DNA from 3 places in the Delftia sp. DLF01 genome. Region 1 is predicted to be linked to each of the others. Evidence: predicted binding sites of a transcription regulator. Region 1 holds the regulator's gene; each other region holds the start of a gene.

Region 1 (10,128 bases):
CAGCTTCAACCCGTTTGCGCAAAGCGCTGTCGGCGCGCAGGGCCTGATGCAGGTGATGACCACGGTGCATACCGACAAGTATGAGAACTTCGGTGGCCAGAATGCTGCCTTCGACCCGGTCAGCAATCTGCGCGTGGGCGTGCGCGTGCTCAAGGAATGCATCGAGCGCGCCGGCTCCATCGAAGGAGGCCTGCGCTACTACGTGGGCGCGGCCAACCTGCCCACCGATGGTGGCTACGCCGCCAAGGTGCTGGCCGAGCACCAGCGCCTGCGCATGGCCGCCGGCCTGCGTGCTGTGCCTTTGATGACCGCCAAGGTGGATCAGCCCCGGCAGGCTGTACAGGTTGCCTCCACCAAGCCGGCCACCCCCGTGGCCGAGGCCTCGGGCCCGGCAGCAGCGGCTGCGCCTGCAGCCGTGCCGGTCAGCTCGAGCAACACCTCTGCCCGCTCCGAGCAGGTGGCCCTTCAGTCCCAGGAGCCGGCGCTGTAGCCTGACTTCCCGGCATAGTGAATGCACAGCTGGCCAAGGCCAGCTTTTTTCATGCCCGATCCAACTGCAGGTGGCCCACGCAAACGCCTTCTGCAACGCCCCTGCCAGGTCTTCGGCGCCACCGGCTCAGCTACACTAGCGGGGTACGCAACTGGCGATAGGCGCAGCCGCTTCACGCACCGCTGCCGCTGACGTGGAAACCAGCAGAAGGCCCGAGAAGGACCACCTTCTGTGAACCACCGGGGAGCGTACCGCCCAGCCTCCATGCGCACGCGGGATCTGGAGTGTTCCGCCGTTCGCCTGGGCAGCCCTTGGCCTCAAGGGAATTTCAAGTTCACAGGACTGCCATGTTTCAACGCACCAATACCGTCGAGAAGGTCGACGCCGAAGTCTTTGCCGCCATCCAGGCCGAGAACCTGCGTCAACAAGAACATATCGAGCTGATCGCCAGCGAGAACTATTGCTCGCCTGCCGTCATGGAAGCCCAGGGCTCCCAGCTCACCAACAAGTACGCCGAAGGCTATCCGGGCAAGCGCTACTACGGCGGCTGCGAGAACGTCGATGTGGTCGAGCAGCTCGCCATCGACCGCATCAAGAAGCTGTTCGGCGCCGAAGCCGCCAACGTGCAGCCCAACTCCGGCTCCCAGGCCAACCAGGCCGTGCTGATGGCCTTTGCCAAGCCCGGCGACACCATCATGGGCATGAGCCTGGCCGAAGGCGGTCACCTGACGCACGGCATGCCGCTGAACATGTCGGGCAAGTGGTTCAACGTGGTCTCCTACGGCCTGAATGCCGAAGAAGCCATCGACTACGACAAGATGGAAGCGCTGGCGCGCGAGCACAAGCCCCGCATCATCGTGGCCGGCGCATCGGCCTACGCCCTGGCCATCGACTTCGAGCGCTTCGCCAAGATCGCCCGGGAAGTCGGCGCCATCTTCTGGGTGGACATGGCCCACTACGCCGGCCTGATCGCCGCAGGCGTGTACCCCAACCCCGTGCCCCACGCCGACGTGGTCACCACCACCACGCACAAGAGCCTGCGCGGCCCGCGCGGCGGCGTGATCCTGATGAAGGCCGAGCACGAGAAGGCCATCAACAGCGCCATCTTCCCCGGCCTGCAAGGCGGCCCGCTGATGCATGTCATTGCCGGCAAGGCCGTGGCCTTCAAGGAAGCGCTGTCGCCCGAGTTCAAGACCTACCAGGAACAGGTCGTGAAGAACGCCAAGGTTGTCGCGGAAACGCTGACGGCACGCGGTCTGCGCATCGTCTCCGGCCGCACGGAAAGCCACGTCATGCTGGTGGACCTGCGCGCCAAGGGCATCACCGGCAAGGCGGCCGAAGCCGCGCTGGGTGCCGCCCACATGACGATCAACAAGAACTCCATCCCCAACGATCCCGAAAAGCCGATGGTGACCAGCGGCATCCGCGTGGGCACGCCCGCCATGACCACGCGCGGCTTCAAGGAAGAGGAAGCCCGCCTGACAGCCAACCTGCTGGCCGACGTGCTGGAGAACCCCGCCGACGAAGCCAACCTGGCCCGCGTGCGCGCCCAGGTGGCCGAGCTGACGGCCCGCTTCCCGGTCTACGGCGCCTGAGTTGCACGCATAGAGGCCTGCCATGAAGTGCCCGTTCTGCAGCCATCCGGACACCCAGGTCGTGGAGACCCGTGAGGCCGAGGATGGGGGCTTCATCCGCCGCCGCCGCCAGTGCGGCGGCTGCGACAAGCGCTTCACCACCTACGAGCGGCCCGAGGTCAGCTTTCCCGCCATCGTCAAGAAGGACGGGCGGCGCATCGAGTACGAGCGCGCCAAGCTGCTGGGCTCGTTCAAGATCGCGCTGCGCAAGCGCCCCGTGAGCACGGAGCAGATCGATGCCGCCATCGAGCGCATCGAGGAGCGGCTGCGCAACCTGGGCGAGCGCGAAGTGCTCTCCAGCCGCCTGGGCGAGATGGTGATGCGCGAGCTCAAGCTGCTCGACAAGGTCGGCTACATCCGCTACGCCAGCGTCTACCGCAGCTTCGAGGATGTGGACGATTTCAAGAACGTCATGGATGAGGTGCGCAATCCCGGCTGATCAGGCCGGCAGGACGCAAGAAAGCCGCCCTTGGGCGGCTTTTTCTTTGGTGGCCTGGCAGTGCTTTCAGGGTGCGGCGGCAGGGATGGGAGCCAGGCCCGAATCCACTTCACCGCACTGTGCGCGGTGGCGCAGCGCATGGTCCATCACCACCAGGGCCAGCAGCGCCTCGGCGATGGGCGCTGCGCGGATGCCGACGCAGGGGTCGTGGCGACCCTTGGTGATGACCTCGGTGCTCTGGCCCTGCACGTCGATGGATTCGCGCGGCGTGATGATGGAACTGGTGGGCTTGATGCCTATGCGCACTTCCAGATCCTGACCCGTGCTGATGCCGCCGACGATGCCACCGGCGTTGTTGCTGCGAAAGCCTTCGGGACTCAGCGAGTCGCCGTGCGTGGTGCCGCGCTGGACCACGCTGTCGAAACCGGCACCGATCTCCACGGCCTTGACCGCGTTCAGGCCCATCATGGCGTAGGCGACGTCGGCATCCAGGCGGTCATACAGCGGCTGGCCCAGGCCCACCGGCATGCCGCTGGCCTGCACGCGCAGCGCCGCGCCGCAGGAGTCGCCCGACTTGCGCAGCGCATCCATGTATTCCTCGTATTGGGACACATCGGCCACCGGCGCAAAGAAGGGGTTGTTGCGCACATGCTCCCAGCTCTCGAAGGGCAGGGACAACTCGCCCACCTGGGTCATGCAGGCGCGGAACTCGGTGCCGAACTTTTCCTTGAGCCACTTCCTGGCCACGGCACCAGCGGCCACCGTGGGGGCCGTCAGCCGTGCCGAGGAACGGCCGCCGCCGCGCGGATCACGGATGCCGTATTTCTGGAAGTAGGCGTAGTCGGCATGGCCGGGACGAAAGCTCTGCGCAATGTTGGAGTAGTCCTTGCTGCGCTGGTCGGTATTGCGGATCAGCAGCGCGATCGGCGTGCCCGTGGTGCGGCCTTCGTAGACGCCCGAGAGGATTTCCACCGCATCGGGCTCGTTGCGCTGGGTCACGAACTTGCTGGTGCCGGGGCGGCGGCGATCCAGTTCTTGCTGGATATCCGCTTCGTTCAGCGCCATGCCGGGCGGACAGCCGTCGATGACGCAGCCTATGGCCGGGCCATGCGATTCGCCGAAGTTGGTGACAGTGAATAGGGTGCCGAAGGTGTTGCCGCTCATAGGCCGACGATTATGCCCGGGTAGCCCGCAAGCGCCGTGCCTGCGGCGGCGGTGCATTGCGCAGGCAGCCATCGCCCGGCGATAACAAATATAGCTATCGGATTGCAAATATTCATAGTTAAAATTGCAATCCACCCTTTTTCAACCGCCTGCGGATCACCACACAGGCACCAGCCGCAAACTGCGGGAGGTTCGTGAAATGCAGGCCTCTTACGACTCAACGCAAAGCCAGGATCACAGCGACCCTGCGCGCAGCACTCCACCGGCATCGCCAGGCCTTCAGCACAAGGACGAGAAGCAGGACCTTCGCCCCTCGCTGCTGAATGTGCTGCTGACATCGTCCAGCCCTGGCGATTTCAGAACCCGCAACAGGCTTGCCCAGGCCAAGCAGTACATGCGGGCCCGGCTCGACGACCCCGAGCTCAAGCCCTTGCAGGTGGCCCAGGACATGGGCATGTCGCTGCGCAGCCTGGCGCGGCTGTTTGCCACCGAAGGCCTGACCCCTAGCCGCTGGCTCTGGAACGAACGGCTGGCCCAGGCGCACCTGCTGCTTCGGGCAGACAATGCGCGGCGCGTGACCGATGTGGCGCTGGCTTGCGGCTTCACCAGCTTCTCGCACTTCAGCCGCGTCTTCAGACAGGCCTATGACGTGCCGCCCAGCGCCTTGCTCAAGCCCAAACGCCGCCGGGTGCACTGACAGGTCCTGCAGCCCATCCATTCGCTGTTCACGCGACTGTCTGCTTTGCGCCCTGCGCGCAAAGACAAAGGCCTCCGCCGCATTTTGCGTTCGGAGGCCTTGCTGCCCAAGGTGAAACGGTCGAAAGGTCGAAAGGTCGATATCGCCCCGACGATCAGTCCGCGCCCTGGCGCTCGCCCTCGGGCCAGTCGCGGATGTAGGCCTTGAGCATGCGGTTCTCGAAGTTCTGGCTGTCCACCACGGCCTTGGCCACGTCGTACAGGCTGATCACGCCCATCAGCATGCGCTTGTCCATCACCGGCATGTAGCGTGCGTGGCGGTCCAGCATCATGCGGCGCACCTCGTCCATGTCGGTTTCCATGGTGCAGGTCATGGGAGCGTCGTCCATGGCCGAGCGCACCAGCGTCTCGCCCACCCCGCCGTGCTTGACGAAGCCCTGGATCACTTCGCGGAAGGTCAGCATGCCGACCACGTCGCCATGCTCCATGACCACGAGGGAGCCGATATCGCGCTCCGACATCACCTGCACCGCGCTGGCCAGGCTTTCGTCCGGCGACACCGTGTAGAGGGTGTTGCCCTTGACGCGCAGGATGTCACTTACTTTCATGCCGTATCTCCAAATTTGTCTGTGTCGCCGTGGTTGCGGCAAGCCCGTGTCCGACAGGAAATATAGCCCACAATGCCCGCTTGCCTTGACAACCATGGAGACAGGAATGCCCGGCTACTCGGACCCCGGCTTTGACACCCTGGCGCTGCACGCGGGCGCACAGCCCGACCCCGCCACCGGAGCGCGCGCGACGCCCATCCACCTCACGACCTCGTTCGTGTTCGAGTCCAGCGACCATGCGGCCTCGCTGTTCAACCTGGAGCGCCCAGGGCACGTCTACAGCCGCATCTCCAATCCCACGAACGCCGTGCTGGAGCAGCGCGTCTCGGCCCTGGAAGGCGGCGTGGGTGCCATCGCCGTGGCCAGCGGCCAGGCGGCGCTGCACCTGTCGGTGGCCACGCTCATGGGCGCGGGCAGCCACATCGTGGCCAGCACGGCGCTGTACGGCGGCTCGCAGAACCTGCTGCATTACACGCTGGCGCGCTTCGGCATAGAAACCACCTTCGTCAAGCCCGGCGACATCGACGGCTGGCGCGCCGCGGTGCGCCCCAACACCAAGCTGTTCTTCGGCGAGACGGTGGGCAACCCGGGCCTGGATGTGCTCGACATTCCCACCATCAGCGCCATCGCACATGAGGCCGGCGTGCCGCTGCTGGTGGACTCCACGCTGACCTCGCCCTGGCTGATGAAGCCGCTGGAGCATGGCGCAGACATCGTCTACCACTCGGCCACCAAGTTCCTGTCGGGCCACGGCACCGTGGTCGGCGGCATCGTGGTGGATGGCGGCAGCTTCGACTGGGAAAAGTCGGGGCGCTTCCCGGAGCTGACCGAGCCCTACGACGGCTTCCACAACATGGTGTTCAGCGAGGAAAGCAGCACCGGCGCCTTCCTGCTGCGCGCGCGGCGCGAAGGCCTGCGCGACTTCGGCGCCTGCATGAGCCCGCACACGGCCTGGCTGATCCTGCAGGGCATAGAGACGCTGCCGCTGCGCATGGAGCGCCACATCCGCAATACCGAGAAGGTGGTGCAATTCCTGGCCAGCCATCCGCTGGTGGGCCGGGTAGGCCACCCGCTGCTGGAGACCCATCCCTCGCACCAGCTCGCCAAGAAGCTGCTGCCGCGCGGCGCGGGCTCGGTGTTCAGTTTCGACATCAAGGGCAACCGCAACCAGGGGCGCAAGTTCATCGAGACGCTCAAGGTCTTCAGCCACCTGGCCAACGTGGGCGACTGCCGCAGCCTGGTCATCCACCCTGCCAGCACCACGCACTTCCGCATGAGCGACGAAGCACTGGCCCAGGCCGGCATCGGCCAGGGCACGATACGCCTGTCCATCGGACTGGAGGATGCCGACGACCTGATCGATGACCTCAAGCGCGCCCTCAAGGCCGCTGAAAAGGCAGCGTGAGCCGACAAGGGAGACACCAACAATGAAGATCGATGTTCAGGGCCACGCCATCTACGCCTATACCGGCGGCAAGGCCTTCAACCCCGCCCAGCCCACGGCCATCCTCATCCACGGCGTGCTGTGCGACCACAGCGTCTGGGCCCTGCAAAGCCGCTACCTGGCCAACCACGGCTGGAACGTGCTGGCCATAGACCTGCCCGGCCACTGCCGCAGCGCGGGTGACGCGCCCGCCAGCGTGGAGGCAGCGGCGGATTTCATCGGCCAGCTCATGGATGCGGCAGGCCTTGAGAAGGCCGCACTGGTCGGCCACAGCTGGGGCAGCCTGATCGCCATGGAAGCGGCCGCGCGGCTGGGCGCGCGCGTCAGCCACCTGGTGCTGGTGGGCACGGCCTATCCGATGAAGGTCTCGCCCGCCCTGCTGGACTCCGCACTGAGCACGCCCGAACAGGCCATCCGCATGGTCAATGTGTTCTCGCGCGCGACGCTGGCGCCACCCAGCGGCGCAGGCAGCTGGGTATTCGGCGCCGGCATGGCGCTGGGCCGGCGCGTGCTGGCCAGCAATGACCGCACCAACCTGCTGCACACCGGCTTCAAGGCCTGCGACAGCTACGCGGGCGGCGAGGCGGCCATGGCGGCGCTGCAATGCCCGGTCCTGTTCGCCCTGGGCGAGCAGGACCAGATGACGCCGCCCAAGGCCGCCAAGGGCCTGATCGAGGCGGCCCGGGGCGCGCAGCGCCAGGTCAGCATCGTGCACCTGCCCAGCGGCCACAACCAGATGACCGAGGCGCCCGACCAGACGCTGTTCGCCATCCGGGATTTCCTGGCGCGCTGAGCCCGGCCGGGTCCTGCCCGCAGGGCCCGGACGCACTCACGCGCCGCGCGCGGGGAAGATGCTCTTTTTCACGAGCGCGTGCACGCCCCAGTTGCCATCCACCACCTGGGTGATGCCGAAGTCCACGGCGATCGACATCAGCGAGATGGCCTCGTCCTCTCCCAATCCCTGGGTGGTCATGAGGAAGTGGCGCATCTTGTGATAGGCGTCGCGCAGCGCCAGGTCCACGGAAGACTTCTTGAAGATCTGGTTTTGCGCATCTGGCCCCAGCTCCGCCAGGTAGTTGGCGTAGCTGAAGCCGTGCAGCAGCCATTCGTCCTGGGTTTCGAGCAGCGGATAGGCCAGTTCGGCCAGCGGCGTTCCAGGCAGGTCCGCCTTCTTGTGCAGGACCAGCTGGAAGGTGCCGGTCAGCGAGCACTCGATGGCCGTGCCGCACAGCTCGGAGTCCCCCTGCGAGGCATGCGGATCGCCCACGGTGAAGTTGGCCCCTGGCACGGCCACGGGGAAATACATGGTCGCCCCCTTGCCGATGCGCCAGTTGTCGATGTTGCCGCCCGTGTGGTTGGGTGGAATGGAGCTGGCCATCTCCACCTCAGCCGGCGCCACGCCGATGGTGCCGAAGTGCGGGCGCACGGGAACGCGGATATTGCGCAGCACGTTTTCGTTCTTGCTGATCGTGCGGTGGTCCACGGGCACGCCCGGATAGTCGATGGTCGGGTGGACCACGCCGAAGGGGTCGGTCTGTGGCGTCCAGCGGTAGTTGTAGACGGCGCGGGCCCAGTTGCGCTCGCCGGTCGCATCCACCTCGTAGATGGTGACCACCTCGCGCTTTCGGGGCTCGGTGAGCGTGTCGCCATAGTGAAAGCCCCAGTTCGCCGCCGCATTGCTGCCGAAGGTCCGGCCCTTGAACTGCGGGTTGCCCGAGGGGCGTGGCACCACATCAATGATGCGCACTTCCAGCACATCGCCGGGCTGGGCGCCCTTGATGCGTACCGGCCCCGTGCAGATGTGCACGCCCTGGCCTCCGCCTGCGCCGTTCTTGGCGTCCATGGGACCGGCGCCCCGGCGATCGACGTTCTTGCGCTGGCTGTCCCAGTGGAACACGCTCTCGGCGCCAGGGTCGCCCCGGACCATGCGTTCGGCATCGTCATTGGCATGGTGGGTCAGCGTCTCCATGGTCACGTAGTCACCCGATTCGACTTCGACCACCGGCTTGGCCGATCTGCTGAAGTAGCCCCAGAGCACGGTGCTGGCAGAGGCGGGAATGTAGTAGTGGCTGGCCATGCCCTGGCCGGCCCGGGCGCCAGGCGCGCCCTGGGCAAAGGCCCGGGACGGTGCCATCGCGCCGCTGATGGCGCCGGCCGAGACCGCGCCGCCACCGACCACCATGGCGTCGCGCAGGAAGGAACGGCGTGCAACCTGGAATTCCTCGCGGATCAGCTTCTCGTCGGCTGGCGAAGCACCGTGCTGGCAGCCTGGGCCGCAGATATGTTCTTGGTGGGGGATGGTCATCGAAAATACTCCTGCTGTTGTGGATCGGTGCCGGCAGCGCCAGTGTCCAGGCGAGCATGTCCAGGCCGGTTGTTCCTGCGCGCACAAAAACTTGTCGCGGCTGCCATCCGGTGCGCCGGGCTTGGACAGGCAGTACGCGACAGTTCATAGTTCGCCCCTGATGCACGACGATCCAAGACGCTTTTCCACCCACGCATTTCCCGATGCCTTGCGGCAGGCTGCGCTCAATGAGGCGCTGTCCAGGGCAGACATCCATGGCGAAGCGCCCACGCCACCGGCCACCCACCTGGCGCTGCGCAGCTCGCCACTGGGATCGGTGTTCATCACGCTGGCCACCTCGCCGCTGACGCTGCAGGCCGTGGCCAAGCGGCTGCGCGGCCCGGGCCTGCTGCTGTGCGCCTTGCTGCAAGGCAGCGCCGATGCGGTGATCGAGGATGCCGCGTTCCCGATCAAGGCCGGCTCGGCCCTGCTGCTGGAGTCAGACCGGGACTGGCAGCTGCAGTTGCACGGCGACGGCCGCCTGCTGCTTGCGCGGCTGGAGTCCTCGAGCTTTCTGTTGCGCCTGCTGCGCTCGTGCCCGCCCGAGGCCCGGCACATCGGCGGGACAGGCGGTGTGGGGGCCATGTGCATGGCAATGGCGGCCTCACTGGCAGAGCAGATCGACACACTGGCACAGGACGATCTGCTGTCGGTGGAGGCCACGCTCACCGACATGCTGGTCACCTGCCTGACACCGCGCGCCGGCAATCCCGACCAGGAACAGGCCGAGGCGACCGAGCCGCCCAGCGCCGTGCAGCTTGGCCATCTGCGCCGCATCTGCCGCGCCATCGAAACCCGGCTGGGCGATGCCGAACTGTCCATCGATGCCATCGCCGACGCCGAGGGGCTGTCCACGCGCTATCTGCAAAAGCTGTTCAAGGGGGCTGCCACCAGCTTCAGCACCTACCTGCGCGAACGCCGGCTGGAGCGCTGCCGCATGGACCTGAGCAACCGCTCGCTGCAGCATTTCTCCATTGCCGAGCTGTGCTTTCGCTGGGGCTTTGGCGATGCCGCCAACTTCAGCCGTGCCTTCACGGCCCGCTATGGTCTGTCCCCCAAGGCCTATCGCGCCAGTCCGGCGCGCGTGCAGGATGCGCCGCCCGGCCAGCGCGGACGCCCCTCGCCCGCCGAGAGCGCTGTGCAGGGTGCAGAACCGGCCGCAGCGCGCCTGGCACACAGCCCGTTCCAGGCCCTGCTGCGCGACCATGCACGCTACGCCCAGGCGCTGGCCCTTGTGCCCAAGCGCTCGGCGCACGCAGACAATGGCGGTGCGTCGCCCCAGCACTACTACCTTCCGGTCTCCGACAAG
Region 2 (10,128 bases), on a different contig from region 1:
GCAGGGTCTTGCAGACCAGCCGCCACTCGGGCGTGGCGTGCATCTCGCCCTCCCACACGTAGTGCGAGGTGATGGGCTCCACCTGCACGCAGGCCGCAGCCTGCTGCTGCACCAGGCTGCGCGCCAGATGGGCGGCCTCCTCGGCGCTGGGGACGGTGGTGGCCACCACGCACAGCGTGGACCAGGGCGAGGCGGGGTTCTTGGCGGAAGTCATGGAGGCGTAGTCTACGGTTGCGCGCTGCAGGCCGGTACGGGCCTTTGCGGCGTCAAGCCATCAGCCCCTTTTGCCGCGCCTGCAGCCGCGCCAGGCCCAGCAGCGCATCCGTGAAGGGCGTATCCACGCCGCACAGCTGGCCCATTTCGCGCACCGCGCCCACCAGGGCGTCGAGCTCCACGGGCTTGCCCGCTTCCACGTCCTGCAGCATGGAGGTCTTGAAGGCGCCCAGCTTGAGCGTGACCGCATGGCGGTCTTCGGGCGATTCGTTGATGGGCAGGCCGATGCGCGCGCCGATCTCCTTGGCCTCCAGCATCACGCGCGTGATCAGGCCGCGCACCAGCTCGTCGCCCAGGATGCGGTCCGAGGTGGCGCCCGTCAGCGCGCTGACGGGGTTGACGGTCATGTTGCCCCAGAGCTTGTACCAGGCGTCGCGCTGGATGTTGTCGGAGACCTTGGCCTCGATGCCGCCACGCTGCAGCAGTTGGGCCAGTGCCGCCAGGCGCGGCGTGGGCGGCTGGCCGGGCCCTGTGGCCAGGGGCTCGCCCAGGATGAGGCTGTTGCCGAAGTGGCGGCGCACCGCGCCGGGCGCATCGTTGGAGCAGCTGGCATGGACCACCGAACCCAGCACCTGGCCCAGCGGGATGGCTTGCGCAATGCGGCCTTCAGGGTCCACGGCTTTCAGCTGCCTGCCGCGCACGCTGGCATCGACACCGCCGTGCAGAAACCACCAGGGCACGCCGTTCATGGCCGTGAGCACCACGGTCTGCGGGCCGATCAGCGGGGCAATGCGCTCAGCGACATCGGGCATGCCCGGCGCCTTGACGGAGATGATGACCAGGTCCTGCACGCCCAGGGCGGCCGGGTCCTGTTCGGCGCGCAGCGCGAAGTGCTCGCGCTGCTCGCCGTGCACCAGGGTCAGGCCCTGGGTGCGCAGGGCCTGCAGCGCGGCGCCGCGCGCCACGGCGCTGAGCTGGCAGCCGGCGCGGGCCAGGGCCGCGCCCATCCAGCCGCCGATGGCACCGGCGCCGAAGATGCAGGCCTTGTCGAATGAAATGCTTGTCTGTTCCATGGTCATGCGCGGGAAGCTCCGGGTTCAAAGATCGAGATAGCTGCTGTCGCGCCGGTTCACGCGGCGCACCAGGTGGTCGAACACATCGCGGGCACCGCCGTGGCTGGCGTTGAAGGTCAGCGAGTCCTCGTTGCAGCGCTGGGCCATGGCGTCGGAGACCATGCGCGGCGCGCCCATGGACAGGGTGGCCATCTGCACGTCGCAGGCGCGCTGCAGCGTCCACAGCACCACGAAGGCCTGGGGCAGGTCGCTGCCCCAACTGAGCAGGCCATGGTTGCGCAGGATCACGGCCTTGCGGTGGCCGATGCTGGCCAGCAGGCGCGGCCCTTCGTCGGCATGGATGGTGATGCCCTCGAAGTCATGGTAGGCCACCATGCCGTGCAGCTGGGCGCTGTAGAAGTTGCTTTGCGACAGGCCCTGCTCCAGGCAGGCCACGCCCATGCCCGAGGTGGTGTGCGTGTGCATCACGCAGTGGGCGCCCGGCAGTCCGTCGTGGATGGCCGCATGCACCACGAAGCCGGCCGGGTTGACCGGATGCCGCGAGCCGTCCAGCACCTCGCCGCGCACGTTGATGCGTACCAGGTTGCTGGCCGTGACCTCTTCGTAGTGCAGGCCGAAGGGGTTGATCAGGAACTGCTTTTCACCGCCCGTCACGCTGTCGGGCAGGCGCACCGTGATGTGGTTGTAGATCAGTTCGTCCCAGCCCAGCATGGCAAAGACGCGGTAGCAGGCGGCCAGTTCGATGCGGGCGGCCCGCTCATCAGGGTGCATGGAGCAATTCATGGTGTGGGTTCTGAGGTGGGTCGTGGGGAAATCAGGCATCCAGCCCCTGGTCCAGCGCCTGGGAAGCACGGCCCAGCTTGTCCAGGATGCGGTCCAGCATGGCGCGCTCATCGGCCGTCAGGGCATTGAGCAGGGCCGCCTGGTAGGGGCGTGCGCGGGACAGCACCTCGTCGAAGAGCGCCTGCCCTGCCTCGCTCAGCTGCAGCAGGTGGCGCCGCGCGTGCTGCGGATCGGCGCGGCGCAGCACCCAGCCCCGGTCGATCAGCGGCTGCAGCGCGCGGCTGATCTGGGCCTTGTCCATCAGGCTCAGGCGCGACAGCGCGCTGGCGTGCAGCTCGCCATGGCGCTGGATCTGGCCCATGAGCCGCCACTCGGTCAGCCCCACGGGCGATGCTGGTGCGATGTAGTGGCGCGTCACCTGGGTCTGCAGCGCATTGGACAGCGCGCCCAGGCGGAAGGTGATGAAGTCCTCCAGCGCCAGCGTCTGGGGGCAGACCGGAGCACCACCATGCTGCGCACCACCATGAACAGGGCCTGCGGTATCGGAGCACAGAGGAGGTGGTGCATTTTTTGGCATGGTGCGGGAGGCTGCGACACGGCGTGGGGAGATGGGCGGATTGTGTTTTCATTGTTGACATATCAACAATGATGAAAACCCTGAGCCACTCTCCCGCCGGAAGGTACCTGTCGCCCTGCGCGTCCGGCACTGTCCCGCCCCTGCTCGCAAGGTGTCAGTCGTGAATGCAGATCACTTGCTGCAGGCAAGGCCCGTTGGAACAGGGAGGCTGCCGCAGCCGGCATTCGATGGAGACCGGTCCGGCTGCCACGCAGCAGCATGGCAGTATCTCGCCCTGCCCCACGAAAGCGAGCGGCGCCTGCCGGTAGACGACACAGCCGGCCTGCAGGGGAAGGCGGCAGGCGCCGCAATAGCCGCTGCGGCACTGGTACTGGACATCGTGTCCGGTCCGCTCCAGCCCCTGCAGCAAGGTCTCGCCTTCGTTCAGGCGAAAGCTGGACTCGCTGGTAGTGACCAGGCTCACAGTTCGATCTCCAGCAACTCGGCCGCCGAGACCTCGGCATTGATCTGGCCCACCAGATAGGAGCTGAGCTCGACCTCTTGAGGAGCCACCTGCACCGTGTCGGAAGCCAGCCAGGTATTGATCCATGGCAGCGGGTTGTGCCTGATGCGCTCGAACGCGGGCTGCAGTCCCACGGCCGCCATGCGCAAGTTGGTCATGTACTCCACGTACTGCCCCAGGATGTCGGCGTTCAGGCCGATCATGGAGCCATCACGGAACAGGTATTGGGCCCATTGCTTTTCTTGCAGCGCAGCCTGCCTGAACATGTCGGTGCACTGCGCTTGAGCCTCCTTCGCCACCTGGGCAAATTCGGGATCGTCCTGGCCCGAGCGCATGATGTTGAGCAGGTGCTGGGTACCCGTCAGATGCAGGGCCTCGTCCCGCGCGATGAGGCGGATGATCTTGGCATTGCCTTCCATGAGCTTGCGCTCGGCAAACGCGAACGAGCATGCAAAGCTCACGTAAAAACGGATGGCCTCGAGAATGTTGACGTTCATGAGGCACAGGTACAGCTTCCTCTTGAGTTCGTAGGCGCTGATGCTTCGCGTGCCGCCATTGACCCGATGCTCGCCCTCCCCCAGTTGCGCATACAGCATGCCGTCGTGGATGAGATCGTCGTAGTAGGACGCGATGTCGCTGGCCCTCAACTGGATATCCTCGTTGCGCACGATGTCGTCGAAGATGTCACCGGGGTCGTTGACGATGTTGCGGATGATGTGGGTGTAGGAGCGCGAGTGGATGGTCTCGGAAAACGCCCAGGTCTCTATCCAGGTCTCCAGTTCGGGCAGCGACACCAGTGGCAGCAAAGCCACATTGGGACTGCGGCCCTGGATGGAGTCCAACAGGGTCTGGTACTTAAGGTTGCTGATGAAGATGTGCTTTTCATGCTCCGGCAGGTTCTGGAAATCGATACGGTCCTGCGAAATATCCACCTCCTCGGGCCGCCAGAAGAATGACAGCTGCTTTTCGATCAGCTTCTCGAAGATGGGGTACTTCTGCTGGTCATAGCGGGCCACGTTGACGGGCTGACCAAGGAACATGGGTTCCTTAAGCTGATCGTTGCCGGCCTTGGAAAATATGCTGTAGCTCATGTGCGGCGCCTTCCTCAGATCCTGCAGGCGCCGCCTGCGCAGCCGTCGTCCCCGACCTGGGCCTGTGCGTCATCCGCGCCATCGCGGGTGTTGTGGTAGTAAAGCGTCTTGACGCCGTACTTGAAGGCCTGCAGCAGGTCCTTGAGCAGCTGTGTCATGGGCACCCGCCCGCCTTCAAAGCGCTGGGGGTCGTAGTTGGTGTTGGCCGAAATCGCCTGATCCACGAACTTCTGCATCACCCCCACCAGTCGAAGATAGCCGTCGTTGCCAGGCAGCTGCCACAGCAGTTCGTAGCGGTCGCGCAGTCTTCCCAGTTCGGGCACGACCTGGCGCAGCACGCCATCCTTGGATTGCTTGATGGACACCAGCCCGCGCGGTGGCTCGATGCCGTTGGTCGCATTGGCGATCTGGCTCGAGGTCTCCGAAGGCATGAGAGCCGTCAGCGTGGAGTTGCGCAATCCGTGAGCGCCGATCTCGGCGCGCAGTGCCTCCCAGTCCAGGTGCAGGGGCTCGCTGCAAATGCCGTCGATGTCCTGCTTGTAGGTATCGATGGGCAGCAGGCCGGCTGCATAGGTGGTGTCGCCAAAGGCCTGGCAGGGTCCCTGCTCGCGCGCGAGTTGCACCGACGCCTTGAGCAGGTGGTACTGGATGGCTTCGAACGTCCGGTGGGTCAGGGCCAATGCCGCAGGGTCCGAATAGCGTGTGCCGTTCTTCGCCAGATAGTAGGCATAGTTGATCACGCCAACGCCCAGCGCACGGCGCTTTTCCGTGGCACTGCGGGCCGCGGCCACTGGGTAGTCCTGGTAGTCGAGCAGCGCATCGAGCGCGCGTACGACCAGGTGGGAGAGGTCCGCCAATTCGTCGAGCGAATCGATGGCGCCAAGATTGAAGGCCGACAGCGTACACAGTGCGATTTCGCCCTGGGGATCGTGAAGATCCTGCAGCGGTGTGGTGGGCAGCGCGATTTCCATGCACAGGTTGGACTGGCGTACCGGTGCCTTGGACGGGTCGAAGGGGCTGTGCGTATTGCAGTGGTCCACGTTCTGGATATAGATGCGTCCCGTGCTCGCGCGTTCCTGCATCATCAGCGAGAACAGATCGACGGCGGGCAGGCTGCGCTTGCGGATGGCCGGATCCTGCTCGTAGCGCAGGTAAAGGCGCTCGAATTCATCCTGGTCGGCAAAGAAGGCGTCGTACAGGCCGGGCACGTCATGCGGCGAGAACAGCGTGATCTGCCGGCCCTTGACCAAGCGCTGGTAGAGCAGCCGGTTGATCTGCACGCCGTAGTCGAGATGGCGGACGCGGTTGTCCTCGACGCCGCGGTTGTTCTTGAGCACCAGCAGCGACTCGACTTCCAGGTGCCACAGCGGATAGAACAAGGTGGCGGAGCCCCCGCGCACGCCACCCTGCGAGCAGGACTTCACCGCAGCCTGGAACATCTTGAAAAACGGCAAGCAGCCCGTATGCTGCGCCTCGCCGCCCCGTATCTCGCTACCCAGAGCACGCATGCGTCCCGCGTTGATGCCTATGCCCGCACGCTGGGACACGTACTTGACGATGGCGCTGTTCGTGGCGTTGACGCTGTCCAGGCTGTCATCGCATTCGATCAGTACACAGGAGCTGAACTGGCGCATGGGCGTGCGCACGCCCGCCATGATGGGCGTGGGCAGAGATATCTTGAAACGCGACACCGCATCGTAGAACCGCGTGACATAGCCTAGCCTGGTGGTCGATGGATAGCGGGCGAACAGGCACATCGACACCAGCATGTAAAGGAATTGGGGGCTTTCGTAGATGTGCCGGCTCACACGGTTTTGCAGCAGGTACTTGCCTTCGAGCTGCTTGACGGCGGCATAGGAGAAATCCAGATCACGCCCGTGCTCGATCCGAGCATCCAGCGCGTCGAACTCGGCACGGCTGTAGTCCGCCAGCAAATTCCTGTCGTACTTTCCCAGTGCTGTCAGACGCTGTACATGGGCATGCAAGTGTGGCGGGTCGAATTGGCCAAAAGCCATCTTGCGCAAATGGAAGATGGCCAGGCGCGCTGCGAGAAATTGGTAATCAGGTGCTTCCTCGGAAATCAAGTCTGCAGCCGACTTGATAATGGTCTCATGGATTTCCGCAGTACGGATGCCGTTGTAGAGCTGGATTTTCGTCTGCAGTTCGACCTGCAAAGCAGATACGTTCGAGAGGCCTTCAGCGGCCCATCCCACGACTCTCTGGATTTTTTCAAGATCAATGTTTTCGATACGGCCATCACGCTTGGTGACAGTGATCGTCTGAGGATTCTTCATTCTGGATTTTCCATGGATGCAGGTGCGCCATACGACACGGTACGCAGGGGCTCAAGGGCGGCTTGGCCTAGCCACCGCCCGATCTGCGGACCCTTTGCCGAACTGCCCGAATCCTAGCACCAAACACTACATGTAGTGTTTTTCAAGACATCAAACACCATAGGTAGTGTTCATCGAACAACCCAAGCTCTATCAAGCGCCCTCATCAAGATCCATTTAACCCGGGCAAAATACCAGCAACATGTCAGAAAACTGCAAATCATCACACAACCCATGGTTTTGCTTGACATCGGACTACCACTCAATATCAGAGAATTGAAGACAAAATCCTTGGTAGATGGGTTTCAAAAAAACTACTGTCAATAGCCTGCATTTCTGTGAATTCTTGACATCTGAAAAAACAACCAATAGATAACAAAAAAAGGCCACCAAGGTGGCCTTTTTTTTATTAATCATCTACTCCCCATTAGCAGTGCAAAAATACCTTTTCACACATTCACGGAGAAATCAACGGGCGAGCAGCGTATTCGATGGCAGTGTCTCATCCAGCAGCTTGCGGGCCGTCTCCACGCCCGCCACGGGCAGCAGCGCCGGGTCCAGCAGGCCCACCTGCACCAGCACGCTGGCCTGGTCCCAGTAGATGTGCTCGTGGTAGAGCTTGTCGCCCCGGAACTTGACCACGGCCAGCAGCGGGATCTCCACGCGCCGCCCCGTGGGACGCACGCCGGGCAACATCCACGGGATCTCGGTGGTGTGCGTGAAGCAGAACAGCATCTCGTCCACCACCTGCGAGGCCCCCACCGTGCGTGAAATCGGCGTCAGCGACGTGTCGGGCGGATTGCTGTTGACGAAGTGGTTCGTATAGAACGCGTGCAGGTTGCTGAAGCCCACGCCGCCGGTCATGGTGGGGATGTGGTTAACATAGGGCTCGGCCACCATGGTGGCCATGGTGTCGTCCACGTTGCGCGTGGCGAACTCGTACTCGCAGTGCTTGTCCCACAGCGCGGCCAGGTCGAAATGCGGGCCGATGGCGGACTTGAGCGTGGCAATGCTGCGTTCGTGCGCCATCAGGGCCGAGGCGCGGTGGAAATGGTCGCCGCCCTTGCGCGCAAAGGCATGGTCCACGCCCGGATAGACATGCACGGCCACGCCGGGACGCCCGCCCAGCGCCTGGACGATGCGCTGGCGCGCCTCGGGCGGGCAGAAGGCGTCGAGCTCGGCCACATGCAGGGTGAGCGGGCAGCGGATGCGCTCGGCCTCGTCCAGCGCCGCCTCGATGCCCACGCCGTAGTAGCCGACCACCGCATCGGCATCGGTGCGGCAGGCGGCCAGGTAGGCCAGCTTGCCGCCCAGGCAAAAGCCCAGCACGCCGGCCTTGCCGTCCGTGACCTCGGGGCGCTGGCGCAAGGCGTTCAGGCAGGCCTGGATGTCCTGCACGCCCAGGGCCTCGTCGAATCCCTTGTAGAAACCGAAAGCGCGCTCCCAGTCCGCCGGCGTGTAGCCCAGCTCCACATCGGGCTGCTGGCGCCAGAACAGGTCGGGCACCAGCACCACGTAACCTTCTTCGGCGTAGTAGTCGGCCACCTCGCGCATGGTGGCGTTGACGCCGAAGATCTCCTGCGCCAGCACCAGGCCGGGGCCGCTGCCCGAGGCCGGCACGGCCAGGTAGGCGTTGAAGCTGCCGCTGCCGTCCAGCGCGTTGATGCGCACATGGCGGCTGGCCGGGGGTTCTTTCTGCTGCATGGGGTTGTCTCCGTTTCAAAGGGTGGGGAAAGCTGCGGTGCCGCTTTTTTCATGACCCGTCATACGCATTCGGGGTGCCGCACCGTCACCTGATAGTAGCCCGCGTGAAAGGCCAGGGGCTCGCCGTCGAAGCGTTCGCAGCGCTCGACCTGGCCGATGAAGATGAGGTGGTCGCCGCCATCGTATTGCCGGACGTTGCGGCAGACGAAGCGGGCCAGCACGCCATCGATCAGGGGCACGCCGGCCGGGCCTTCCGCGCAGTCCAGGCCGACGAACTTGTCTTGCTGCGGCGTGGAAAAGCGCCGCGACAGAAGGTGCTGGCCCGCAGCCAGCACGTGGATGGCGAAGTGGCTGGCGCCCTGGAAATCGCAGACGCTGGGCGCCTGGCGCGCCAGGCTCCACAGCACCAGCGGCGGGTCCAGCGAGACCGAGGAGAACGAGTTGGCCGTCATGCCCACGCGCCGCCCGTCCGGCGCGCGCGTGGTGATGACGGTCACGCCCGTGGTGAACTGGCCGAAGGCCTTGCGCAGCTCGCGCGGATCGAAGGAGCAGGCCGGGGCGGCGGCCGGGGTGTCGCATGTGCTCATGGCGGCCTCTGCGGCTAGGCGGGGACGGCTGCCATGGCGGCGATGGCCGCGCAGCTGTCGATGTAGTGGTCCGCCTCGCCCGCGTCCGCGAACCAGGGGAAGAAGGTGCGCGGATCGTCGAAGCCGTTGGCAAAGGCGCTGGCCAGCGGTGCCAGCGTGCCCGCGCTGGCCAGCAGCTTGAGCACATGGGGTGGCGGTGGCGCCAGCAGCATGTTGGTCCACTGCGTGACCCATTGCGCATAGCCGAACCAGTAGCGGTCGAAGGTCTGCTGCATCCAGGCGGCGTCGAATGCGCCATTTCCGTCACGATTTCCGTCACCATTGCCGCGCGCCAGGATGCTGCGCAGATAGGTGTCGGCGCACTTGGCCGCGTTGTTGGAGCCCTGGCCCGTGATGGGGTCGTTGAGCACCACCACGTCGCCCATGCCCAGCACCTTGCGCCCCGACGGCAGCGTGGCCACGGGCTTGCGTACCGTGGGGGCGAAGCGGCCCGCGAGGATGCCGTTGTCATCGGTCAGCGCAATGTCGCGGCAGCGCTCGGCCTCCCAGGGCACGAAGGTGTCGAGGATCCAGCGGCTGCGCTCCAGGTGCTGCTCCGGTGTCTTCACATCGCCCCAGCAGTCCATGGGGCCGCCGGGCACGCCCTCGAACACCATGATCTCGCAGGGCCCCGTGGTCGTCAGCGCCGGGAACACGAAATACTCGCCCACGCCCGGCAGCAGGTTGAAGGACACGGCGGAGAACGGCTCGCGCGGCCTCATGCCCGTCACATAGGTCAGCGCCAGCGCGCGCTGGGGCTGGTCGAAGCGCGAGCGGTGGGCATCGCGCTCGAACAGCCTCGATATCTCGCCCTTGCCGCTGGCGACCAGGGTCAGGTCATGGCTGCGCGTGCATTCCTCCAGCTCGGCGATGCCCGCGTCCTTGAGCACCAGCTCGCCGCCCTGGCGGCGGAAGTCGTCCATCCATGCGGGGATCTTCAGGCGCTGGTCCACGGACTGCGCGCCCGCGTTCAGACGCGCCGCCCAGTCGATGGCCTTGTCGACCGATTTCCCGCCGTGCTGCGCCGGCTGTGGCACGCACAGGCCGATGCCCTCGACCACCGGGCATTCGCGCGACCAGTGGTCCAGGCCCAGGCCGCGCTCTATCTGCAGCGCGCTGTCGAACATGCACTGGCTGGACATGACCCGGCCCTGGGCGATGTCCTGCGCCGTGCGGTTGCTCAGTATCGTGACCTGATGGCCCGCGGCCAGCAGGCCCAGGCCCAG
Region 3 (10,128 bases), on a different contig from region 1:
CAGGCCCTGTGCGCCATGGCGGGCTGCGAGCTGCAGCCGCGCCGCCAGATCGGCGACGTGGTGATCGGCAGTTCGGGCTTTCGGCAGTTGCCGCGCAGCGGCCAGTACCAGTGGAGCCTGAGCCTGGAGAACCGTTCCGACTTCCCCGTGGCCATGCCCGCTGTCGAACTCACGCTCACCGATGCCCAGGACAAGCTGCTGCTGCGGCGCGTGATCCGGCTTGATCAGTTCGGCGCGCCCGCGCAGATCGAGGGCCATGGCGAGTGGAGCGTGACGGCTCCGGTCGAAGTGCAAGGCCTGGAGGCGGCCGTGGCCGGCTATCGCGCCCTGGTTTTTTATCCCTGAATCCCCCTGACTTTTCAAGAAAGCCGAGACACACCATGGCCGCTCTCATCTGCGGATCGCTTGCGTTCGACAACATCATGACCTTCGAGGGAAGGTTTGCCGACCAGATCCTGCCTGACCAGTTGCACATCCTCAATGTGTCCTTCCTGGTGCCCACGCTGCGCCGCGATTTCGGCGGCTGCGCCGGCAACATCGCCTACGCCCTGCGCTTGCTGGGCGGCGATGCCTGGCCCATGGCCATGGTGGGCAGCGACGGCGCCGACTATGTGCAGCGCCTCGACGAACTGGGCGTGCAGACCGCGCACATCGGCCAGCTGCAGGACACGCACACGGCCCAGTGCATGATCATGACGGACCGTGACAACAACCAGATCACGGCCTTCCACCCGGGCGCCATGATGCAGGCCCACGGCAACCGCATCACGCCAGAGCTCAAGGAGCAGGTGCGCGTGGGCATCATTGCGCCCGATGGCCGCCAGGCCATGCTCGAGCATGCCCAGCAGTTCAAGGCGGCCGGGATTCCCTTTGTCTTCGATCCAGGCCAGGGCCTGCCCATGTTCGATGGACAGGAGCTGCGCAGCTTCATCGAGCAGGCTGACTGGGTGGCCGTGAACGACTACGAGGCCCGCATGCTCAGCGAGCGCACGGGCTGGAGCCTGGAGCAGATTTCCGGGCAGGTGCAAGGCCTGGTGGTGACGCTGGGGGCAGAGGGCTGCGAGGTCTGGGTGCAAGGCGCCAAGACCCTGGTGGCGCCGGTGCAGCCCGCCGCCGTGGTCGATCCCACGGGATGTGGCGACGCATGGCGTGGCGCCATGCTGTTCGGCCTGGAGCGTGGCTGGGACCTGGTGCGTTGCGCCGAACTGGGCAACCGCCTGGGCGCGCTCAAGATTGCCAGCCGTGGCCCGCAGAACTACGTGCTGGACTTCGCCCAGCCCTGAAGCCGGGATCACCGGCCGGCGGCGCAGCCGCCGTCTTCATAATGAAAAAAGCCCGACTCCAAAGAGCCGGGCTTTTTGCTTTGAGACCGGAAAAGTCTCAGGGCTTGTTGCCTGTGGGGAAGGGCCATGCGGCTTGGGGAGCCAGGCGGGTTTGCGCGATGGGCGCGGGTGCGGCAGCGGGAGCTGCAGGCGCGGCAGCGGCGGGAGCTGCTGCGGCCTTCTTGGGGGCAGCGGCCTTCTTCGGGGCTGCAGCCTTCTTGGCGGGAGCGGCAGGAGCTGCTGCGGCCTTGGCGGGCGCTGCGGCAGGCTTGGCAGCTGCAGCGGGCTTCTTGGCAGCAGCAGGAGCGGCAGCCTTCTTGGCGGGAGCAGCGGCCTTCTTCGCGGCAGGTGCAGCAGCCTTTGTGGCAGCGGGAGCAGCGGCCTTCTTGGCAGCAGGTGCAGCAGCCTTCTTGGCGGGAGCTGCGGCCTTCTTTGCGGCAGGTGCAGCAGCCTTCTTGGCGGGAGCTGCGGCCTTCTTTGCGGCAGGTGCAGCAGCCTTCTTGGCGGGAGCGGCAGCCTTCTTTGCAGCAGGAGCAGCAGCCTTCTTGGCAGGAGCGGCAGCCTTCTTTGCAGCAGGAGCAGCAGCCTTCTTGGCAGGAGCGGCAGCCTTCTTTGCAGCAGGAGCAGCAGCCTTCTTGGCAGGAGCGGCGGCCTTCTTCGCAGCAGGAGCAGCAGCCTTCTTGGCAGGAGCGGCAGCCTTCTTCGCAGCAGGAGCAGCAGCCTTCTTGGCGGGAGCGGCAGCCTTCTTCGCAGCAGGAGCAGCAGCCTTCTTGGCGGGAGCGGCAGCCTTCTTCGCAGCAGGAGCAGCAGCCTTCTTGGCAGGAGCGGCAGCCTTCTTTGCAGCAGGTGCAGCGGCCTTCTTGGCAGCAGGAGCTGCAGCCTTCTTCACAGCAGGTGCAGCAGCCTTCTTGACGGGTGCTGCCTTGGCAGTGGCCGTGGTTTTCTTCACGGTTTCAGCCTTGGGAGCAGCCGCCTTTTTGGCAGTGGTTTTCTTGTCGGTGGGGGCCTTGGTGGAGGCCGTCTTCTTCGCAGTTGCCATCATCTTCTCCTTCGTTGATTTGCACAAAACACTTCGGGGTACGGGGCTCCGAAGCGATCCAAAGCGATGTGGAGTGACGCATCGCAATGAACACGGAGACGCCCCACGCCGCAACACCATCGGTATTGCAAAAGCGTGAAGCGCGTCATGGTTCGCATTGTGCCTGCAGAGAAGCGATTAATCCCAGGAAAGTGCGCCGCCGGTTTGATACTCGATGACGCGTGTCTCAAAGAAGTTACGTTCCTTCTTCAAATCGATCATCTCGCTCATCCAGGGGAACGGGTTTTCCTCGTTGGGGAACAGGGCCTCAAGGCCGATCTGCGTGGCGCGGCGGTTGGCGATGTAGCGCAGGTAGCCCTTGAACATCGATGCGTTCATTCCGAGCACGCCGCGCGGCATGGTGTCCTCTGCGTAGCGGTATTCCAGCTCGACGGCCTTGACGAAAAGCGCCGTGATTTCTTCCTTGAATTCGGGTGTCCACAGCTGTGGATTTTCGAGCTTGAGCTGGTTGATCAGGTCGATGCCGAAGTTGCAGTGCATGGACTCGTCGCGCAGGATGTATTGGTACTGCTCGGCGGCGCCGGTCATCTTGTTTTGGCGGCCCAGCGCAAGGATCTGCGTGAAGCCCACGTAGAAGAACAGGCCCTCCATCAGGCAGGCGAAAACGATCAGCGACTTGAGCAGGGTCTGGTCGGTTTCGAAGGTGCCGGTCTTGAAGGCGGGGTCCATGATCGCTTCGATGAAGGGGATCAGGAATTCGTCCTTGTCGCGGATGGAGGGGACTTCGAGATAGGCGTTGAAGATCTCGCCCTCATCCAGGCCCAGCGACTCCACGATGTACTGGTAGGCGTGGGTGTGGATGGCTTCCTCGAAGGCTTGGCGCAGCAGGAACTGGCGGCACTCGGGCGCCGTGATGTGGCGGTAGGTGCCCAGCACGATGTTGTTGGCGGCCAGCGAATCGGCCGTCACGAAGAAGCCCAGGTTGCGCTTGATGATGCGGCGCTCGTCCTCGGTCAGGCCGTTGGGGTCCTTCCACAGGGCGATGTCGCGGTTCATGTTCACTTCCTGCGGCATCCAGTGGTTGGCGCAGGTGGCCAGATACTTTTCCCAGGCCCACTTGTACTTGAACGGCACCAGCTGATTGACGTCGGTCTTGGCATTGATGATGCGCTTGTCGGCGGCATTCACGCGCTTGTGTGTGGTGCTCGGCGCAGCCTCCGCGCCGCTGGGCGTGTTCGAGAGGGTGGCGTCGTCGTCAAAGGTCAGCATTGCAATTTTCTCCGGCATGCCCTGGGGCATATGTTCAGTTCATTCGGTGCGAAAGAGTCCTCTCTTTCTGCTCCGGTCAATGTAGGACCATGGGTGGCCTGGCGTGTTGAGCAGGCCCAAGGTCCATGGCGAAGATCCTGCGCATGGCGCTGGCTGGCGGGCAGGGCGCGGGGCCTGCGCCGTGGCGAGGCCCCGCGCTGCGCGGCTTACTGGCAGGCTTCGCAGCCGGGATCGTCGATGGCGCAGAACTTGATGTCCGTCGCCGGTGCCTGGGCGCGTGCGGCGGCTGCCGCGGCTTCCAGGGCGCTGGAGGTGTTCACGGCGGCAGGCTGTGCGGCGGCGGCCGAGGGCACGGCGTTGAGCACGCGGCTTTGCACCGTGGACTTCTCGATGTTGGTGGCGCTGGTGGTGCGCAGGTAGTAAGTGGTCTTCAGACCGCGCAGCCAGGCCAGCTTGTAGGTGTCGTCCAGCTTCTTGCCCGATGCACCGGCCATGTAGATGTTCAGGCTCTGGGCCTGGTCGATCCACTTCTGGCGGCGCGCAGCGGCCTCGACCAGCCAGGTGGGCTCGACCTCGAAGGCGGTGGCGTACAGGCTCTTGACGTCCTGGGGCACGCGGTCGATGGGGCGCAGCGAGCCGTCGAAGTGCTTGAGGTCCATGACCATCACGTCGTCCCACAGGCCCAGGCGCTTCAGGTCACGCACCAGGTACTGGTTGATGACGGTGAACTCGCCGGACAGGTTGGACTTGACCGACAGGTTGCCGAACGAGGGCTCGATGGAGGCATCGACGCCGACGATGTTGGAGATGGTCGCCGTGGGCGCGATGGCCACGCAGTTGGAGTTGCGCATGCCGTGCTGGCCGATCTTGGCGCGCAGGGCATCCCAGTCCAGGCGCGAGGAGCGGTCCACTTCCACATAGCCGCCGCGTGCCTTCTCCAGCAGGTTCAGCGTGTCCAGCGGCAGGATGCCCTGGTCCCACAGCGAGCCCTTGTAGCTGGAGTACTGGCCGCGTTCCTTGGCCAGCTCGGTGGACGCCCAGTAGGCGTAGTAGCAGATGGCTTCCATCGACTGGTCGGCGAACTCGACGGCCGCGTCGCTGGCGTAGGCGATGCGCATTTCATAGAGCGCATCCTGGAAGCCCATCAGGCCCAGGCCCACGGGGCGGTGGCGCAGGTTGGAGTCCTTGGCCTTCTGCACGGCGTAGTAGTTGATGTCGATCACGTTGTCCAGCATGCGCATGGCCGTGGTGATGGTCTTGCGCAGCTTGCCGTGGTCGATGGCGCCATCGACGATGTGGCGCGCCAGGTTGACCGAGCCCAGGTTGCAGACGGCGGTCTCGGTGTCGCTGGTGTTCAGCGTGATCTCGGTGCACAGGTTGGACGAGTGCACCACGCCGGCGTGCTGCTGGGGCGAGCGCACGTTGCAGGGGTCCTTGAAGGTGACCCAGGGGTGGCCGGTCTCGAACAGCATGGACAGCATCTTGCGCCACAGGTCCATGGCCGGGATGCGCTTGAACAGCTTGAGTTCGCCGTTGTCGGCCTTGGTTTCGTAGGCCTTGTAGGCGTGCTCGAAGGCGGCGCCGAAGAGGTCGTGCAGGTCGCCGACATCGGAGGGCGAGAACAGGGTCCAGTGGCCCTTTTCCATGACGCGCTTCATGAACAGGTCGGGAATCCAGTTCGCCGTGTTCATGTCGTGCGTGCGGCGGCGGTCGTCGCCGGTGTTCTTGCGCAGTTCGAGGAATTCCTCGATGTCCAGGTGCCAGGTCTCCAGGTAGGTGCAGACGGCGCCCTTGCGCTTGCCGCCCTGGTTCACGGCCACGGCCGTGTCGTTGACCACCTTGAGGAAGGGCACCACGCCCTGCGACTCGCCGTTCGTGCCCTTGATGCGCGAACCCAGGGCGCGCACGCGCGTCCAGTCGTTGCCCAGGCCGCCGGCGAACTTGGACAGCAGGGCGTTTTCCTTGATGGACTCATAGATGCCGTCCAGATCGTCGGGCACCGTGGTCAGGTAGCAGGAAGACAGCTGCGAGCGCAGCGTGCCGCTGTTGAACAGCGTGGGCGTGCTGCTCATGAAGTCGAAGGACGACAGCAGCTCGTAGAACTCGATGGCGCGTGCATTGCGGTCCTCTTCCTGCAGCGCCAGGCCCATGGCCACGCGCATGAAGAAGGACTGGGGCAGCTCGATGCGCGTCTTGCGCACGTGCAGGAAGTAGCGGTCGTACAGGGTCTGCAGGCCCAGGTAGTCGAACTGCTCGTCGCGCTCGGCCTTGATGGCGGCAGCCAGGCGGGGCAGGTCGTAGTTCAGCAGCTCGGGGTTGAGCAGCTCGTTGTCCACGCCCTTGCGGATGAAGCCGGGGAAGTACTCTGCGTAGGCCGCCTGGATGTCGGCCGGGTGCACGTCACGGCCCATGACCTCGCGCACGATCGTGTGCAGCAGCAGGCGGGCGGTGACGTAGGTGTAGTCGGGGTCTTTCTCGATCAGCGTGCGAGCGGCCAGGATGGAGGCCTTGAAGACTTCTTCGATCGGCACGCCGTCGTACAGGTTGCGCAGCGTCTCGGCGACGATGGGGGCGGCCTGGATATCGGCGTTGAGGTTGCGGCAGGACGCCTCGATCAGCGCCAGCAGGCGGGCCTGGTCCAGCGGCACACGCTGGCCGTTGTCGGTCACATGCAGCACGGGCGCCGGTGCGGCGGCGGCAACCGCTGCGGCCTCGGCGGCCTTCTTTTGCTCGGCACGTTCCTGGTTGCGGCGGTCGCGGTACAGCACGTAGGCGCGCGCCACGTCGTGGTGGCCGCCGCGCATCAGGCCCAGTTCGACCTGGTCCTGCACATCTTCAATATGGAAGGTGCCGCCGCCCGGACGCGAGCGCAGCAGTGCGCGAACCACGGCCTGGGTCAGCTCGTCCACGGTCTCGCGCACGCTGGCGGAGGCCGCGCCCTGGGCACCGCGCACGGCCAGGAAGGCCTTGGTCAGCGCGACGGCGATCTTTTGCGGCGTGAAGGGCACCACATCGCCGCTGCGGCGGATGATCTGGTAGCCGTCCTGCACGGACAGGTGATGGGCGGAGGAAGGATTGGCAGCATCACCGTGCGCAGCGGGAGCCAAAGAATTCAGTGCTTCTTGCATGAGTTTCCTCAACGGGTGTTTGTGGATAGAACGGACGCGGACCTGCACTTGGGGCAGGCTTGCTGGGAGATGGAATCGGGGTCGGATGTACACACCGTTTTCACAGGGTGTGCACAGCTTGTGAACACTAGATATGGTGTCCAGCGTGCTTCTGGGCACTACCTGTAGTGTATCGCCGTCTCATGTACACGGGGTACTCACAGCCGGAAAACCGCTGTTTGCGCTGCGCCAAACGGGTGCGCAACCTACAAGCCAATAGCAGCAAAGGCCCGCTGCGCCGTGGCTTGCGGGCGATGGTCCGCCGCAAGCCGCTGCAGCCTTGGCCCTGCGCCGGTCGGACCGCTGAAAGCCCCATGGACAGTGGGGCTGCGACACATGCGTGAATTTGTAAAAAATGATCAGGCAGCCGCTGCGTGCGCCTGGCGCGCCACATCGGTTGCTTTCTGGATTGACACAGCCTTTGTCCTCTGCCTGTGGACAAGCGGGGTTTTGCGCAAGACCTGGCGGTGCCTGCGATGAGGGTGTGCGCTTACGTGGAGGGCTGGCCCGCGCCCGGCGGCAGCTGCCAGTTCGCCGTGGCAGGGTGATGGGCCAGCAGCCCGCGCAGCCGGTGCCAGTCGAAGCCTGCGCCCGGATCACATTTGCGGCCCGGCGCGATGTGCTCATGGCCTGCGAGATGGGCCACGGGGTAGCGCGCCGCGATGGCGTTGCACAGGGCATCGAGCGCCGCGTACTGGGCCGGCTCGAACCGCAGGCCCTCCAGGCCTTCGAGCTCTATGCCGATGGAGTCGTCGTTGCAGCGGTCGCGGCCCCGCCAGCAGGAAGCGCCTGCATGCCAGGCGCGCGCATCGCAGTCCACAAACTGCCAGACCTCGCCCTGGCGCGTGATGAAGAAATGCGCCGACACCTCCAGGCCGCGTATGCCCTGGTAGTAAGGATGGGCGTCCCAGTCGAGCTGGTTGGTGAACAGTTGCTGGACCGCACCCGTGCCGTACTCGCCGGGGGGCAGGCTGATGGAGTGCACGACGACCAGATCGACCAGCGCCTGGGCCGGGCGCTCGCCAAAGTTGGGCGAGGGCAGGTGGCGGGCCTGCTGCAGCCAGCCGCCTTGCCAGGTCCAGGCCGGGGCCGGGGTGGCTTGCGCCTGCGGATCAGGACTCGCCATGGCCGCCTCCGTCCGCCTCGGCGCTGGCATCGCCGGGCAGGGCGATGTTCAGCCGGTCGATGCGGTAGCGGATCTGGCGCAGGCTCAGGCCCAGGCGCGCGGCCGTGGCCGTGCGGTTGAAGCCGTTTTCCTGCAGCGCCTGCACCAGGATGCCGCGCTCGCGCTCGTCCAGCCAGGCCTGCAGGTCACGGGGCAGGTCGGCATCGGCTGGCTCTGGCGATAGCGGGCCGCTTGGCGGCAGGGGGCGCGAAGGCGAGAGCGAAGGAGAGGGCGAGGCGGATGCAGGCGGTGCGGGCGGTGTGCCGCAGGGCAGCTGCATCTCGGGATCTATGCGCAGCGGCCCGTCCTCGCCCAGCGTGATGGCGCGGTGCAGCAGGTTCTCCAGTTCACGCACATTGCCGGGCAGGGGCAGGCGGGCGATCTGCTGCACCGAGCGCTCGTCGATCTCGGGCATGGGCAGGCCGGATTCCTGCGACAGCCGTGCCAGCAGGGCGCGGCACAGGGCAGGCAGGTCTTCGCGGCGCTCGCGCAGCGGGGGCAGCAGCACCTCGATGACATTGAGGCGGTAGTACAGGTCCTGCCGGAAGCGCCCCTGCTGCACATCGGCAGCCAGGTCGCGGTGGGTGGCGCTGACGATGCGCACATCGGCCGCTTCCTCCTGTGCGGAGCCCAGGGCGCGCACGCGGCGCTCCTGGATGGCGCGCAGCAGCTTGGCCTGCATGGCCAGGGGCAGGTCGCCGATCTCGTCCAGAAACAAGGTGCCGCCGCGCGCAGCCTGGAAGTAGCCGTCGCGGTCCTGGGTGGCGCCGGTATAGGAGCCCTTGCGCGCGCCGAAGAACTCGGCCTCCAGCAGGTTTTCGGGAATGGCGCCGCAGTTCACGGCCACCATGGGGCCATGGGCGCGCTGGCTGCAGGCATGCAGCGCGCGGGCCACCAGCTCCTTGCCCGTGCCCGACTCGCCATGCACCAGCACCGGCGCCATGCCGCGCGCCACCTTGGCAATGCGCTGCTTGACGGCCTGCATGGCGGGGGAGTCGCCCACCATGGCGTCCAGTGCGCCGCTGCCGTTGAGGACCGGGCTGGCGGCGGGAGCGGCCGAAGGGTTGCGCGCCGGCATCACCCCCGGGGCCGGCACACCGCCCACGCCCTGGGCGGCCGAGGCCACGACCAGACGGAACTGCTTGAGGTCCACGGGCTTGGTCAGGTAGTCGAAGGCGCCTGAGCGCAGGGCCTCGACGGCGTTCTCGGCGGAGCCGTAGGCCGTCATGACCACGCAGCGCTCGCGCCGCTGCTGGCTGCGCAGGTCCTGCAGCAGCTCCATGCCCATGCCGTCGGGCAGGCGCATGTCGGTGATGACCACGTCGAAGCGCTGGGTCTGCAGTTGCTCGCGCGCCTCGCCCACGCTGGCGGCGGTTTCCACGCGGTAGCCTTCGCGCAGAAGGGTCAGTTCATAGAGGGTGCGCAGATCCGGCTCGTCGTCCACGACAAGGATCGATGCGGCAGTGGGCAGGGAGTTCAAAGGCATCACACCACAATCTGATCAAACAGGGAGGCCGGCAGGGCCGAGGCCGGGCCGGCACGGAACACGATGCTGAAGGCATTGCCCTCGACAGGGCCGTGCGGCGTGGGCCGCGACAGCCGCTGGTAGCTGATGCTGGCATCGTAGCGCTGGCACAGCTCGCGGCAGATATACAGGCCCAGGCCGCTGGAGCGGCTTTCCGAAGAGAAGAAGGGCTCGAACAGATGGCGTTGCACCGTGGGCTCCAGCGCGGCGCCGTCGCTCCAGACCTGTAGCCAGATCTGGCCGCCGGCCGGCGCGCCGGTCAGCACCTGCAGCGTGTGTGGCTCGTGGGCGTTGCTGCGGTAGCGCCGGGCGTTGTCCAGCAGGTTCACCAGGATGCGGCGCAGATGCTCGCCATCGAACACCACGGTCTTGTCCCTGGCGTCCAGCAGGAGCTGGATGCTGTGCGCGGGCTGGCCCTGGGCCTGCCATTCCTGGCAAACCTGGGCCACGTGCTGGTCCAGGGCCAGCAGACCGGCATGCGCCTCGCCAATGTGCTGCTGGGCCCGGGCAATGTTGAGTACGTCCTCGACGATGCGTGCCAGGCGCTCGGCATTCTGGCCCACGATGCGGCACAGCTGCTGCTGGGCCGGGTCCTGCGCCAGATCCTCGGCCAGCAGGGCATTGGCCTGGGTGATGGCGGC

Evidence for each region. The regulator NrdR, encoded in region 1, represses ribonucleotide reductase genes. The targets are predictions, from matches to a motif close to CACNANATNTNGTG.
Region 2: nrdA (class 1a ribonucleoside-diphosphate reductase subunit alpha) is a predicted target of NrdR. The motif match lies at 6,658-6,671, and genes of this name have one in related genera.
Region 3: IB269_RS11345 (ribonucleoside-diphosphate reductase subunit alpha) is a predicted target of NrdR. The motif match lies at 6,884-6,897, and genes of this name have one in related genera.

Annotation. Positions count from the first base shown of each region.
Region 1 covers NZ_JACVAZ010000001.1:640,625-650,752, reverse strand. The annotation lists gene IB269_RS02890 (lytic transglycosylase domain-containing protein) at 1-490, shown strand, start outside; ZMP/ZTP riboswitch at 628-803, shown strand; gene glyA (serine hydroxymethyltransferase) at 838-2,085, shown strand; gene nrdR (transcriptional regulator NrdR) at 2,108-2,563, shown strand; gene aroC (chorismate synthase) at 2,630-3,727, opposite strand; gene IB269_RS02870 (helix-turn-helix domain-containing protein) at 3,927-4,424, shown strand; gene IB269_RS02865 (CBS domain-containing protein) at 4,579-5,031, opposite strand; gene IB269_RS02860 (O-acetylhomoserine aminocarboxypropyltransferase) at 5,138-6,436, shown strand; gene IB269_RS02855 (alpha/beta fold hydrolase) at 6,459-7,268, shown strand; gene IB269_RS02850 (acetamidase/formamidase family protein) at 7,305-8,780, opposite strand; gene IB269_RS02845 (acetamidase/formamidase family protein) at 8,941-10,128, shown strand, end outside.
Region 2 covers NZ_JACVAZ010000002.1:429,596-439,723, forward strand. The annotation lists gene cutA (divalent-cation tolerance protein CutA) at 1-214, opposite strand, end outside; gene IB269_RS10400 (2-dehydropantoate 2-reductase) at 267-1,292, opposite strand; gene IB269_RS10405 (class II aldolase/adducin family protein) at 1,311-2,069, opposite strand; gene IB269_RS10410 (MarR family winged helix-turn-helix transcriptional regulator) at 2,101-2,646, opposite strand; gene yfaE (class I ribonucleotide reductase maintenance protein YfaE) at 2,801-3,109, opposite strand; gene nrdB (class Ia ribonucleoside-diphosphate reductase subunit beta) at 3,106-4,239, opposite strand; gene nrdA (class 1a ribonucleoside-diphosphate reductase subunit alpha) at 4,254-6,533, opposite strand; gene IB269_RS10430 (dienelactone hydrolase family protein) at 7,041-8,276, opposite strand; gene IB269_RS10435 (flavin reductase family protein) at 8,336-8,863, opposite strand; gene IB269_RS10440 (styrene monooxygenase/indole monooxygenase family protein) at 8,878-10,128, opposite strand, start outside.
Region 3 covers NZ_JACVAZ010000002.1:633,597-643,724, reverse strand. The annotation lists gene IB269_RS11365 (zinc-ribbon and DUF3426 domain-containing protein) at 1-345, shown strand, start outside; gene IB269_RS11360 (carbohydrate kinase family protein) at 381-1,283, shown strand; gene IB269_RS11355 (hypothetical protein) at 1,381-2,361, opposite strand; gene IB269_RS11350 (ribonucleotide-diphosphate reductase subunit beta) at 2,539-3,630, opposite strand; gene IB269_RS11345 (ribonucleoside-diphosphate reductase subunit alpha) at 3,837-6,758, opposite strand; gene ampD (1,6-anhydro-N-acetylmuramyl-L-alanine amidase AmpD) at 7,288-7,923, opposite strand; gene IB269_RS11335 (sigma-54-dependent transcriptional regulator) at 7,910-9,448, opposite strand; gene IB269_RS11330 (sensor histidine kinase) at 9,448-10,128, opposite strand, start outside.